2 regions of the Priestia sp. TSO9 genome follow, and region 2 is predicted to be linked to the other one. Evidence: riboswitches for the same ligand, from Rfam matches in the RefSeq annotation. Region 2 holds a riboswitch; the other holds the start of a gene.
The links. Region 2 has a riboswitch for FMN ahead of ribE (riboflavin synthase). Riboswitches for the same ligand answer to the same signal wherever they lie in the genome.

Region 1 (7,585 bases), on a different contig from region 2:
TTGTTACAGAAGGAAATCGTGTAGCGGCAGGTCAAAACATTGGACGAGTTGGCAATACAGGGCGATCTTCAGGTGCACATTTGCATTTTGAAGTTCATCAAGGAAGTTGGAATCCGGATAAAACCAATGCAGTAAACCCACTTGCCAAATTGGACAAGCAAAAACTATCGGCATACGTAAAAAGCGATTTAGCTGCCACGGTTTTTCAGCAGTTACATCAGACTTCTGATAACTGTATTCTTATCCATCAAGGAGATACATTATCTGAGCTCGCAGTCAAATATGAAGTAGATATGGATCAGCTAAGAAAGTGGAATCATTTAGAAAATACGATGTTAAATGCAGGACAAGTGTTAAAAATAAGTCCATAAAAAAAGAGCCGCTAAGGCTCTTTTTTCAATGTCACAATTCAATACGCTGTATGGTCACAATTTCGCTTGTTTGTTTTAACGAAGAGATGACAGAGTCATCTAAAAGTTTATCAAACGTAAGCATCATAATAGCTTCTCCGCCTTTTTGCTTACGGCCTACCTGCATGGTAGCAATGTTAATACGTAAATCTCCAAGTACTTTTCCTACACTTCCAATAACTCCGGGCTGATCACTGTGACGGATATAAAGAAGATGTCCTTCCGGATAAAAATCAATATCAAACGAATCAATATTAACAATTCGAGGTCCATAGCCTGCTATATAGGTGCCCGTAATGGTAAATGTACGCTGTTCGCCTGTTACGGTAACGTCAATCATATTGGAATATCCTTGCGTATCTTCCGATGTTTTTTCACCAAATGTAATTCCTCGTTCTTTGGCAATCATAGAAGCGTTGACTTCGTTAACAGGTGAGTCGATACGATGAGTTAAAAAGCCTGATAATAAGCTCCGTGTAATATAAGTGGTTTCCAAATCCGTCACTGTGCCTCCGTAGGAGATAGAGATATGCTGAACAGGTTCTCGCATGCATTGAGATAAAATAGCTCCCATTTGTTTAGTAAGGCTCGTAAACGGCTGAATTTTTTCAAAAACTTCTTTAGAAAGCGTCGGTAAATTAATGGATGAGCTTACAGGATTACCTTCTAGAAAACGCAAAACATCATGTGCCACGTCTTCAGCAACGTTAAGCTGGGCTTCTTTTGTAGAAGCTCCTAAATGGGGAGTTGTAATAACTTGATCAAAATGTAACAAAGGGTTATCAATCGGCGGCTCAACTTCAAATACGTCAATAGCTGCACCTTGAACATGGCCAATTTCTAGATAATGAACTAGGGCTTTTTCATCAATGATCCCGCCGCGTGCACAGTTTAATAAAAACACGCCCTTCTTTGTTTTGGCTAACGTGTCATGATTCAGCAATCCCTTTGTTTCTTTCGTAAGGGGAGTGTGCACGGTAATAACATCCGCTGCTGCTAGTAATTCATCCAGGGATAATAGTTCTACGCCTAGCTTTTCAGCTCGGGAAGATGTTAAAAAAGGATCGTAAACGTGAACGCTCATATTGAAGGCTTTTGCGCGTTTGGCAAGCTCTGAGCCAATTCGTCCAAATCCGATAATGCCCAGGTGTTTGCGATTAAGCTCTGTTCCAACAAATGCTGAGCGGTTCCATTCGCGCGCTTTAACTGAAGCATTTCCTTGGGGAATATGCCGAAGCAAGCTAGCCATCATAGCAAATGTATGTTCCGCCGTTGAAATGGTATTTCCGTTCGGCGCATTAATAACGACAACCCCTCGTTTGGTTGAGGCTTCAATATCAATATTATCGACACCTACTCCAGCACGGGCAACAATTTTTAAATTCGGCATTTTTGCCAGCAAATCCTCTGTAACCGTCGTAGCACTCCGTACTAAAAGCGCATCGTACGTATGCAAATCATTCTCAACTTCTTCAACTTTTTTTCGCGTAAGATTCACATGAGGAGCTTCAAGTAGTGGAGCAAGACCTTCATTGCTAATTGAATCAGCTACTAATACATTATACATGACGTGAACATCTCCCTTGGATTTTACTATCATCAAATATTTGATAATTTACCATGTTAAAAAAATTCTGTCAATTATATTTTTTAAACTTTACGATTAGTTATCAAATACGCCATTATAAACGTAAAATTGAAACTATAAATATGTCATATTGCTGTTTGTTATGCACTTATTTCCTTATTTTACATATAAAAACAGAAATGAAGTTTATAAAATACATCAAATTAATAGGAATTAAAGAACTTCTTTATTTACTTTTAATTCGAGATAACATATAATAAATTCATAATTAAATATTGGTCTATCTTCGGGGCAGGGTGAAATTCCCGACCGGCGGTAAAAAACAAATTGTTTTGAGCCCGCGAGCTTATATGTAATACATACGAGCAGATTTGGTGAAATTCCAAAGCCGACAGTACAGTCTGGATGGGAGAAGGTGGAGGTTCAGCGTTCAAAACCTAATGTGATGAACGTTTATTAAATATGCCTGCCATGTCTCCTCTCAACGAATCATTTGTTGGGAGGTTTTTGCGTGGGGATATAAAGTTGAACCTTTCTTCTTTGAAGAGTGGATCACAAAGAAGGAGAGAGGCAAGATGCAACAAAGTAAGAAAACTCAAAAGCTGGTCATACTAGGAATGTTAAGTAGTATTGCTTATATTTTAATGATGATTAATTTTCCAATTCCTGGATTGCCTCCGTTTTTAACAATTGATTTTAGCGAAATTCCTGCACTCGTAGCAGCACTTATATTTGGACCGATGGCTGCTGTTATAGTAGAAGGAATAAAAAATTTATTGAATTATTTAATTCAAGGAAGTGCTACAGGGGTTCCAGTTGGTCAAGTGGCGAACTTTGTGGCTGGTTTGCTGTTCGTTCTTCCTGTATCATATATGTTCAACCGATTTAAAACGGCTAAAGGCGTAACGATAGGTTTGGTTACGGGTACGGTGGTAATGACGGTACTCATGGCTGTCTTAAATTATTATGTCTTCTTACCAGCGTATACAATCTTCTTGCAATCGCCAGAAATGTCTAGTGAACAAGCACGTCAATATATCGTTGCAGGTATTTTGCCGTTTAACTTAATAAAAGGAGCAGCAACAGGGGTTATCTTTGTCTTATTGTTTTCAAAAATGAAGCAATGGATCACACGTCGCATTGCTGTTTAATTCAATCGCTCTCCCGGTGAGAGCGATTTTTATATATAAAAAAACCTGCAGCATGTACACTACAGGTTTGCTCAATACTTATTCGAATTTATTAGCATCGCCTTCGAATTTTTCATCCGCTACGCGAATTGAATCCGTAGGGCAGCCTTCCATTGCATCCATCATATCATCTTCTAGATCTTCTGGAATTTCTACTACACCTTGGTTATCATCTAATGTTACGAATGCAATACCTTCATCATCATAATCATAAATGTCTGGTGCTGCTGCTCCGCAAGCGCCGCATGCGATGCAAGTATCTTTATCAACAATTGTATATTTTGGCATAACAAGACCTCCTGTAAAGTGTTCGAAAATTTCTCATTATATAATCTCTTCGCGAATCAAGAGTGAAATTTCTCCTTATTCATTGTAAAATGATTTATAAAACTTTTCAATAGAAAAGTCACTGAGAATGCTTATCAAATCAAGGTTTCTTCACTTACCCAAACGTTTTGATACATAAAGGAAAGAGCTGAAAAGCCTTTATCTCACATGCTATTGGTCACTTTTGGTACAATGAATGAGAAAGGAAGTTGACACCTTTGAATTATATTCAAGTTAGCATTTTATTTTGTATAAAACAGTTAAAAGGTGAGCGAACCGCCTATGGTATTTATCATTTATTAACAGGTAAAAAGTCAGCTCAAACGATTCAAGACGGAAAATTTTTTGGAATTTCGTTTCTTTTTCAGTCATTTGTTTACTTAGATAAACGGTCTTTTGAAACCTGCGTTGCATATTTAAAAGAACAGCAGTATATTGAAGAAACTGAAAATCAAAAGTATGTGATGACAGATAAGGGACAAGCACGCCTTGAAGATGAACTGACGGCTCGACCCTTTCATCCAGCTTTAGACGGATGGAAATTCGCAAGCAGTACTCAATTATTTTTAGCAAGAATCACTTTGTTCATTCAGACCTTATCAAACCTACAGTATTTTCAAAAAGGGTTTTTACCCATCTCCAAAAATCCTGAGGTCATTCAATGGGTCAAAACGTATATTATGTCTCAAAAGCAAACGCGTCAAGAGTTAGCCGCCGAGCTATTCAAGGAGCTCCGAACGTGCTTGAAAGATTGTACGGAACGGGATGCGTCTCTTTTTGTTTTGCAGCTGACTGGATACCAAAGAGTCGGCTTTACAAAAAATCAGTTAGCATATCAATATGAACTCGATGAGCATTATGTTCATATTCAACTTTTAGGGGTTATTCACCATATCATTGAAAAAGTGAGTAAAAATAATGAAAGCTTTCACGTGCTTTCTTCTTTTTTACGTGATCTATATTTAGAATTGCCTTTGACAAGCTCGACGTTAAAAACGTATAGCTGGCTTCAAAAAGGCAAGACGCTTGAAGAAATTGCTTATATAAGGCGTTTAAAAGAAAGTACCATTGAAGATCATATTGCAGAATTAGCTCTGTTTGTTCCATCTTTTTCAATCGATGCATACGTATCGCCTAAGCAGCAGGAAAAAATTATCGCAGCCTTTGAAGGTTTGCGGACAAATAAATTAAAGGTGATAAAAGAAGAAGTAAAAGACGACGTTACCTATTTTCAGATTCGTCTCGTATTAGCAAAACATTTTACCTGATACTAAAAAAAGTGGTGTTTGATGTGAAGATAGAACAACTTCTACAGAAACAATTTGGCTATAGCCAATTTCGACTAGGACAAAAAGAGATTATTCAAGATATTTTAACAGGTCATAATGTGTTAGCGGTTCTTCCTACAGGAACAGGGAAATCATTGTGCTATCAGCTCCCAGCTTATTTGTTGAACCGACCGGTGCTGATTGTATCTCCTTTAATTTCACTGATGGAAGATCAAGTTCAACAACTAAAGGCAAGCGGAGAAAAGCGAGTTATTGCCTTAAATAGTTTCCTACAACAAGAAGAAAAACAACGAGCGCTAAAAAATTTAGCTTTTTATCGTTTTATTTATGCATCTCCTGAAATTTTGCAAAATGGTTTTGTAGTAGAAGCATTAAAGCAGGCAAAGGTAGGCCTTTTCGTTGTGGACGAGGCGCACTGTATTTCTCAGTGGGGACATGATTTTCGTTTAGATTATCTACAGCTAGGAGATATATGGAAGGAACTTGGCAGTCCGCTATGTCTGGCACTAACGGGAACTGCGACTAGGGAAGTAGTGGAAGATATTAAGCGCTACTTATCGCTTCCTGCTGTCAACGAGCACATCTATTCCATGAATCGAAGTAATATTGCGATGAAAGTTGATTTTGTTGCAAGTATTGAAGAAAAAAAAGAGAAGTTACTGATGTACGTTAGTGAACTGCAAGGTCCGGGAATTATCTATTGTTCCAGCCGATCTTGGACAGAAGCATTAACACAGCTTCTAAAGGAAAATGGGATACAGCGAGTGCAGTATTACCACGGAGGAATGGAACCGAATGAAAGAATGCTTGTTCAACAGCAATTTTTAGAAAATCAGCTTGATATCATTTGCTGTACAAGTGCATTTGGAATGGGGGTTAACAAATCGAATGTTCGCTTTGTTATTCATTTTCATACACCTACGCAGCTAGAAGCATATGTACAGGAAATTGGAAGAAGTGGACGCGATCAGCGAAACAGTATTGCGATCTTGCTTTATGCTGAAGGAGACGATGATTTTGCTCATTCTTTACTTGAAATTGAGCTTCCTTCTTCAGATACCATCTTATACTGCTTGTCGTATTTACGAAACCATGATCAGGCCATTCCTTTAAAACAAGTAGAGTCTCACTTTCTTTATACAGTGGGTGTTCAAGAAACACATTGGCGATTTATTCGTTATTATTTGTACAGAGAAAATGTAGTGAAAAATGAACATGTTGAACCCTGGAAAATTCCTGAATCGATGTATGAAACGATTGTTGCAGCTGTAAATAAACGTCTTCGAAACAAATATGACAAGTATCGTGCGATGAAGGGGTTTATTGAGACAAAAGAATGCCGTCGTCACGTGCTGCTTGGCTATTTCGATGAAACGGGAAAATCAGAGCTTGAGAATTGTTGCGATTGCTGCGGTTTGAATTTAGAAAACTATAAAAAAACAAATGGTGAGCAGGAGCAATGGACATTTCAAGGCTGGGAATTAGAATTAGCTCGTTTGCTTCGTCAAGGAGAGATATAATGGCAAAATCACAGCAAGAGCTTATTTCATCCATGACAGATGCAGAGCTAGTTAAAAATTTATATGTAACACAGCTGCTCATCTGCTTCATTGCTTTAGGCATCGGTTTTTTTACATTCGATTCATGGAATTCCTTTTCGCAGTTTTTTCAGCTGGATTGGTCTTCTATTTTATTGTACGGGGGAGGAACAGCTCTCTTGGTAGTAGGAGGAGATATACTTCTAATGAAATGCGTACCTGAGCATTTATACGATGACGGAGGGATCAATGAACGTTTATTTGCTAATCGTTCTGTTCCTCATCTGATCCTTATTTGCCTAATCGTTGCATGTTCAGAAGAAATATTATTTCGAGGGATTATACAAGTTCAGTTTGGCCTCTTTTGGGCGAGTATTGTATTTGCACTCGTTCACATTCGATATTTAAAAAAGTGGTTTCTTTTTATTTCGGTTGTGTTTTTAAGCTTTTTAATAGGGTTACTTTTTTGGTGGACTGAAAATTTGTATGTCACGATTTTTACTCATTTTCTCATTGATTTTTTATTGGGCCTGCAGATACGAAAATCAAAAGGGGAATCTGCACAGCCAGAAGAACTAATGCAGTAAAGGTTAAGGAAACAGCCATTATTTTCAGTGCTACCCACATAATCTTTTATGTTCCCTCATATGTTGTACTAGCATACGAGGGGGGTGGAATGATGGAAAACAAAGTGACAGACTTTGAGAGCGATGAAACACTTCAATATATATTAGCGAGCGTTATTAAAAGAAAAGAGACAGTCAATAAGCTGAAAGCTAAAGAGAAAAAATGGAAGCTTTTGTTTTTAGCCAGTGTAACGGCTGTTATCAGCTACTTTTTTTTCCTATTTCAAAGCGGTTTTTTTACGACGTTTAGCGAATTTTTTTCGTTTTTGTTAGGCAACATGGGACATTTGATGTTTCTATTGCTTACCGTCTCACTTTACTTTTATACTGTACAGCTGCAGAAAAAAAGCGAGAAAGCAGAAAAGACTTTCCAAGATTTGCGCTGTGAGATTATTAAAAGAAGCAAAGAGCTATGGGCGACGCCTGAAACATGGGAGCACCGAAAAGAAACGTTCCGCTGGATGCAGTCAACCTATGGAATTAATTTATATCATGAAAACAAATAGAATCGCATGAAAAAGCCTCTTTTTACATAGAAGTTTAGTGAAGGGGGTTTTTTTGTGAGGGATTGGTTTAACTTGCTGGCTGCGTGGTTATGCAGTTATTATATCAGCAGT
Region 2 (7,585 bases):
TGTAGCCCAAATGGAATTAATGAACGTTCAATTAACCCAAAGATAAATGCTGATAAGGTTAAGTTTGAATCAATCATATTTGTTGAGAAAGTGTTCAGACCACTTTGAATTACTGGCCATACTACTACCATAACTAACCCTACGATAATAGCTGAAACTCCAGTTACAATTGGAACAAAACGTTTTCCAGCAAAGAAACCTAAATATGCTGGTAAATCAATATTAAAGAATCGATTATACATTGAAGCTGCAAGTACCCCGATGATAATACCACCGAATACTCCCGTTTGCAGTGTATGAATACCTAGTACACTTGCATATGCTGGGCTTTCCTTCAATAACTTGCTAAATTCTACTGCGTCTAATGTATCTAACCCTTTTACTGTACCCATTGTTACGTTCATAATTAAATAACCAACAATGGCCGCAATTCCTGCTACTCCATCACCGCCAGCTAATCCAACGGCTACCCCAACGGCAAACAATAGCGGTAAATTACCAAAAATAATGTCGCCGGCATTAGCCATTACGTGAGCAATGAGCTGGAACCAATCTGCATTTAAGGCTGGTAATAAGTCTAATAATGTTTCATTTTGAAACGCTGTACCGAAGCCTAATAAAATACCTGCTGCCGGTAAAATCGCAACCGGTAGCATAAGTGCTTTACCAACTTTTTGTAAGACGCCAAAAAGCTTTTTGAACATGGCGTTTACCCCCTTTTATATACTTAGTGTGCAACAAGCTATTTATTTGATACGTGAATCATTAACGCGCTTTCATAAAACGTTTTCTTTAACTAGAAAATTCATTACATCTCCTGGTGTCCTGAAGCCTAAGCTTTAAATGATTGCGCTTTCTTATAACAAAAAAAGGCATGAGGAAAAAGAAACGATAAATGGATACACTCATCCAATTACACATCGCTTCATTTCTCACTCATGCCTGATCGTATCAGTAACACGTATTGAAATGATTTTATAAATCCGTTTTTGTTATAAGTCGCTGCAGATGCATCGTTAAGTAAACGGCTTCTGCTTCATACACAGGTAAATGTAACGCTTGCTGCATTACTTTTATCACTTTCCAAGACACATTGTAACACAGGGGATATTCTTCTTTCAATAGCAAAGCAATTTTTTTTGGCTCTTCTATTTTTTCTCCTGTTTTTACTCGATCAATCGCAAAATGCAAATGACGAATCAACCTCATATAGTGCACAGATTCTTTGTCTACCTGCAGATGAAGCGATTCTTCAATCACATTAATAATCGTTTGAATAAGCTGCGAGTCTTGATTCACTTCAAGCAGGTTTTTTTCAGTCAGCGCACTGTGGATATGAAGCGCAATAAAACCAATCTCTCCTACTGGAAGCTGCACGCCTATTTTGCGACTAATAATTTCTACCACTTCAGACGCAATCGTATATTCCTCTGGATATAAAGCTTTTGTTTCAAGTAAAAATGGATTTTTAAGCCCCATTCCCTGCTGAAAACGTTTTATCGCAAACGCGATATGATCCGTCAATGAAATGTGTATATGCTCATTCAAAGGAATGTTAACACGCTTTTGAATGTGCGTTACAATATCATTCATCATTTCAATCACGTCTTCATCCACTTGCGCTAAAAGCTGCTTGTACTGTTCTTGCTCTTCTTCACTCTTTAACAAAAACATTTTCTCCACGGCTTTTGCATCGATTTCATCGCCTTTTTTCTTATTGAACCCTATTCCTTTCCCAATTAGCACAACTTCATCATAGGTAAGGTGTTTAGCAATTAATACATTATTATTAAGTACCTTTTCTACAAAAAAGGACTCTTTCACGAATCCTTCACTCCCCTGTTTCGGCTTTCTATTATTTGCTTTCCTATCTTACAAATAATACGCATAACCGTCAATTCATTTTTCTTTGTTTCAAATATTATTGAACTAAACTATTTGAGTTACGTATTATCTTAGTAGTTCTTCGCTGGAAACGCAACGTCTTTTTTGCTCGTCCCATAACAATTTTTCATAATAAAGTTTTGAAGCATAACGCTCAGAATGAATGCACCCGCTTGTAGAAGCGTAAAAAGAACAAGTGAAGTGGTAATAGATACCAGCAAAACCCCATAGTGAATCAGTAAAATATCTACTATACGCAGCCCCGCTATAATCATTGCAGCTCCAACAAAAAATTCTTTGGCTACACTCCAAACGAGGAGAATCGTAACAACACAAACGTAAATCATCGTTGCATTTACGGAATCATGAGTAGCCGACGCAAACCATCCTGTATAAAACCAATTATTATGAAAACATGCTAACAGCATAAACATAATAGTAGAAGTAATGGCGAGCATCCCGAGAAAAAATGTAGCGTAATGCACAAATGTCATATAGCGTTCTGTTAGCCATACATACCAAATCTTTGAAATGCTAAAGCCTATAGTCATTAAAGCGCCTGTATAGACTGTTTTCCACCAGTGATGTGTATAAATATCCCAGTGTAAAAATAATTCTTCAATCCCCATAAACATAGCTGAAATAATTAAAATATAGCGAAATTTTAATTGATAAGCAGCTACCACCATAGCCATGATTGGAAAAGCAAACGCTTGAGAAGTTAAGGACCCGAACAAATTATCAAAGTATTCATTAGTCATAAAATCAGGATCGTAATCGTAACTTTCAAACAACACAAATACAACATATTCTAGTACATAAGCCATTCCAATGATAAAAAAAAGCAAAACGACTAGCTTTTTATCTTTTTTACGTATGAATACTGTAAGCAAAACGGCTGTGCTGATAATAATCAATGCAAAAAAAGCAGTATAATGAGGCATAGACGTCTCCCTTTTACGACCTAATTATTACTTAGAGTAAGACGTTTTAGCCAAATTATACATAGCTAGCTTCTATTCAAAAGAGCTTGAGACATAACTACATCAATCCAATCTAAAGGCGAACAAACGGGATACATGAGATAGTATGAATCGCTTTTTACACGGCAGTTGAGTTCCGTGCAAGACTTGGCTTTCCGCAGGCGGCCGCTGAGCCTCCTCGTCGTTTACGCTTCTTCTGCGGGGTCACACTTCTTCCGCTTTTCCCGCAGGAGTCTTTGCCTTAGACTTTAATCTACAGTTAGAAGCCACCATATAAATGAAACCTACGTTCACTCTACTAATGAAAAGATCCGAACGATGAATCGTTCGGATCTTCCTTCAACTAACATACTTTTGTTTCAGCCTCTTTTAACTCTTCAGCTTATAAAAACTGAAATCGTATCTATTATCCTTCAATCATTTTTGAAAGGTTAGCCATTTCGATAGCTGATGCTGCAGCTTCCCATCCTTTATTTCCTGCTTTTGTTCCTGCACGTTCAATTGCTTGCTCAATTGTTTCAGTCGTTAATACACCAAAGATAATTGGCACGCCTGTTTGTAAGCTTTGAGATGCAACGCCTTTTGCTACTTCATTACATACAAAATCAAAGTGTGGAGTAGCTCCTCGAATAACGGTTCCTAGCGTAATCACTGCATCATATTTTTTAGATTCAGCTAATTTTTTGGCGATTAATGGGATTTCATAAGCGCCCGGCACCCAAGCCACGTCTACGTCTTCATCAGCTACGCCGTGACGTTTGAGCGCATCTTCTGCTCCACTAAGTAAACGGCCTGTAATAAATTCATTAAAACGCCCTACCACGATTCCAATTTTTAATCCTGTGCCTACTAAATTTCCTTCATATAAATGATTCATCTTTTGTTCCTCCTGCTAGTATTAATATATAGTTATTTACATTTCTTTTCATGAATTAGCTTCACTTGTTATAACGAAAAAAAGTGTAAAATTATAAATGTAATAAATGACCTAATTTTTTAGCTTTTGTATCTAAGTATTTTTTATTAGCATCCACTGCCGGCATTTGAAGAGGCACTCGCTCGACCACTTCAAGGTCGTAGCCTTTTAGCCCGGTAATTTTACGAGGGTTATTCGTTAAAAGCTTCATTTGTTTGACTCCAAGGTCTTTTAAGATTTGAGCACCGATTCCATACTCTCGTAAATCTGCCGCAAACCCGAGTTTTTCATTCGCTTCTACCGTATCGTATCCTTCTTCCTGCAGCTTATATGCTCTTAGCTTATTTAATAAGCCAATCCCTCTGCCCTCTTGACGCATATACAGCAGAATGCCGCGTCCTTCTTCTTCAATTTGCGTAAGAGCTGCGTGAAGCTGAGGACCGCAGTCGCAGCGTTCAGAACCAAACACATCTCCAGTCAAACACTCAGAGTGAACGCGAACGAGAACGGGGCTATTATGATCAATATCGCCTTTGATAAGAGCCACATGTTCTTTATTATCAAGTTTATTTGTATATCCTACAGCTTTAAACTCACCAAATGCAGTAGGTAAGCTCACTTCTACTTCACGGCTAATAAGCTGGTCATGTTTGCGGCGGTAGGCAATCAAATCTTTTATTGTGATCATTTTTAAATCAAATTGCTCTGCAATTTTTGTTAAATCCGGTACGCGTGCCATTGTTCCATCTTCATTCATAATTTCACAAATAACACCCGCAGGCTTTCCTCCTGCTAATACTGCTAAATCAACAGCAGCCTCTGTATGACCTGCACGCTGGAGAACGCCCCCGTCTTTTGCAATCAATGGGAAAATATGTCCTGGGCGTTGAAAATCACTTGCTACCGTCGCTTCATTCACAAGAGCCATAACGGTAGCAGAGCGTTCGTATGCACTGATACCTGTTGTACTTGAAATATGATCAATACTTACTGTAAATGCTGTTCCATGTACATCCGTATTGTTCGCTACCATCGGGTGAAGATTCAATTTATGTGCAATTTCTTCATTAACAGGTGTACAAATTAATCCTCTTCCATGAGTAGCCATAAAGTTAATAACCTCAGGCGTCGTTTTTTCGGCTAATGCAATAAAATCTCCTTCGTTTTCTCGATCTTCATCATCGCATACAATAACCACTTTTCCCTTTTTTAACTCTTCAATGGCTTCTTCTACTTTATGAAACATCTCTTTCACCTCACTGTTAATTTGTAAAACCATGCTGCTGCAATAAATCCTTCATGTTACCTGAACGATTCGAGGCCCCAGGGGTTGACTTATTTGTCATCATCTGATGCATATATTTAGCTAACATATCGCATTCGATATTCACTTTGTCTCCTCGCTGTTTGTCTCCAACGACCGTGTGAAGCACCGTATGAGGAATAAGAGAAATAGTAAATGATTGGTTGCTGACATCAAAAATAGTAAGACTTGTTCCGTCTACGGAAACAGATCCTTTTAACATCATAAATTCACGAAGTTCAGGATCGACTTGAATTTCATAATAAAAGGCATTTCCTTTGCGTGTTTTGCTGACAATGGTTCCAATTCCATCAACGTGTCCGCTAACGAAATGCCCTCCAAACCGGCCATTTGCAGCCATCGCCCTCTCTAAGTTAACACGTGATCCAACGGTTAGAAGCTGAAGGGTACTTGCTTTAATCGTCTCCGGCATGACATCGACCGTAAATTCATTTTGAGAGTAAGCCGTTACGGTTAAACACACGCCGTTAACTGAAATACTGTCCCCTAAGTTCACATCTTCTAACACGGTCTTCGCATCAATCGTAAGAACAATTGCTTCTGTGGCCTTTTGAATACGTTTTATTTTTCCAATTTCTTCAATGATACCTGTGAACATTTTCTTCACCTGCTTTGGCGCTATTCCAACTTCTTATACCGTTTTGAAATAGCAGCTGCTTTTTTTTCATATTTATCTTTCCCCCAACCACTGAAAATAAAAAAGCCCCTTGAACAAATGTCCAAGGGGTCGGCTGAGCTGAATCAGTTTTATCTATGCAAAATTCCGCTAATTGTATACGAAATAAACAGTTATATTTTGTGTACAAAAACAAGGGTAGCTTTAAAAAAGCAAGCGTGTCCCTTATTAATTCAACACAAAAAAACAACTGTGCTTCCTGATCCTTCTCCCATCCAGACTTTTACTGTCGGCTCTAGATTTTAACTAGATCCACCGCTAACATACATCATATGAAAACGGGTCACGGGCTTAAAAGCATACGCTTTATCACCGCCGGTTGGGACTTACACCCGACCCCGAAGGATAATATATTCGACTGCTAGAGTCTCATTTGTTTTACATTATAGCAAAGTAAAATCGACTTGTCACATCATTTAACTTCGTTTTTTCACATCTATTCTTTAAAATCCAGCTTTTAGCTTATTTTTTCTTTTTTAATACATAGCATCCATACAAAAGCTAGTCCAATATAGCCAAATATCGGATACAAAAACTCAAGAAGCTGGGCATATCCGAATTGCCCAATAATAAAGCAAGCCAAGATAATAAACGCAAAAGCTTGTTTGTCATTCAGGGGAAGAAATGACTGAAGCTGCTTAGCGATTCCAAATACATTTCCAATCAATGTAGTAAAAATCTCCCCTAACACAACTACCGTAAATAAAACATTCACCCACGCTGAGATATTTTTAACAACGGCACTCATCGGAATATCAAGTTGAAATGAATAAGGCAAATTGGAAAGGGCAAGATGAGTAGAAACAAGCATAAACGTAAGTACACATCCTCCTATTACGGCCCCTTTTTTAATCACGCTCCTATCTTTCACGGAGCTTCCTAATGGAACCAAAACGGCCTGAGCCAAAGCTAGATTTAGGGAAATATATAAAAAGGGACTAACCGCCCACTTCCACTGCGTGACGAGCATTAAATCCGGCTTCGTTTGAATCAGTGAGAAATAGCTGATATTTGGCACAAAGATGATAAAAGCAAATGAAAGCATCATCGGCACAACAAGAGAATTAACCATTAAAATACCGTTAATTCCTCTTGCGATAAATATATAAGTTAAAACAATTGTAAAAATCATCCCAACAGGAGGCCACAGCCCGAACTGTTCTTTTCCTATTGCTCCCGTACTCGCTAGCATGACTGAAGTTACTCCAAATAAAATGACAATCATTACACCGTTTACCGCTTTTCCAAGCACATCACCAAATAAATATGTATTAAGCTGCTGATAAGAAGAAGCCCCTATTGCGTGCGAAAGCAGCATCATTTTCGAACCTAGCCAAATAAAAAACAAGCCGCTGACCAAAATTCCAACCATTCCAAGTTCCCCGTACTGTGTAAAAAATTGAACGATTTCCTTGCCTGTTGCAAAACCGGCTCCTACAACGGTGCCTACATACGTAGCAGCAACCTGCAGCGTGAGTTTCCACCTTTTCATGCCCATCACCCTTCTACCCTTCATAGTTCACTATATGTAGAAACGGTTAAAAAAAGACGAGCCTTTTTACGTGTAAATCTACGCATATCCCGGCGCTTGTGCCTTTTCGTTTATTTTTTCTTTTTTATTTTCTTTTTGTATTTCTCACAATAAACTCCTTAACCCCTAACATAATAGTCATTTTCAAACAAAATATACGGATATTTTCCCTTTAGCTTTTAAATTTTCCTCAATATTTGCTGGAAATTCACAATTTACTGTTGTATAATTTCTAAAAATCAGATAAATTATTAAATAAGTATTCTTTCTA

Region 1: it holds a riboswitch for FMN, as region 2 does, so the genes downstream of both, LJC66_RS22150 (ECF transporter S component) here and ribE (riboflavin synthase) in region 2, are expected to answer to the same signal.

Annotation. Positions count from the first base shown of each region.
Region 1 covers NZ_JAJEKD010000015.1:1,347,513-1,355,097, reverse strand. The annotation lists gene LJC66_RS22160 (peptidoglycan DD-metalloendopeptidase family protein) at 1-371, shown strand, start outside; gene serA (phosphoglycerate dehydrogenase) at 403-1,977, opposite strand; FMN riboswitch at 2,277-2,419, shown strand; gene LJC66_RS22150 (ECF transporter S component) at 2,574-3,149, shown strand; gene LJC66_RS22145 (ferredoxin) at 3,228-3,476, opposite strand; gene LJC66_RS22140 (YpbB family protein) at 3,734-4,783, shown strand; gene LJC66_RS22135 (RecQ family ATP-dependent DNA helicase) at 4,807-6,324, shown strand; gene LJC66_RS22130 (CPBP family intramembrane glutamic endopeptidase) at 6,324-6,929, shown strand; gene LJC66_RS22125 (DUF2663 family protein) at 7,019-7,474, shown strand; gene LJC66_RS22120 (hypothetical protein) at 7,529-7,585, shown strand, end outside.
Region 2 covers NZ_JAJEKD010000009.1:682,047-689,631, reverse strand. The annotation lists gene ptsG (glucose-specific PTS transporter subunit IIBC) at 1-704, opposite strand, end outside; gene glcT (glucose PTS transporter transcription antiterminator GlcT) at 976-1,824, opposite strand; gene LJC66_RS06200 (hypothetical protein) at 1,956-2,828, opposite strand; gene ribH (6,7-dimethyl-8-ribityllumazine synthase) at 3,274-3,744, opposite strand; gene LJC66_RS06190 (bifunctional 3,4-dihydroxy-2-butanone-4-phosphate synthase/GTP cyclohydrolase II) at 3,836-5,029, opposite strand; gene ribE (riboflavin synthase) at 5,046-5,705, opposite strand; FMN riboswitch at 5,983-6,133, opposite strand; gene LJC66_RS06180 (YkvI family membrane protein) at 6,241-7,275, opposite strand.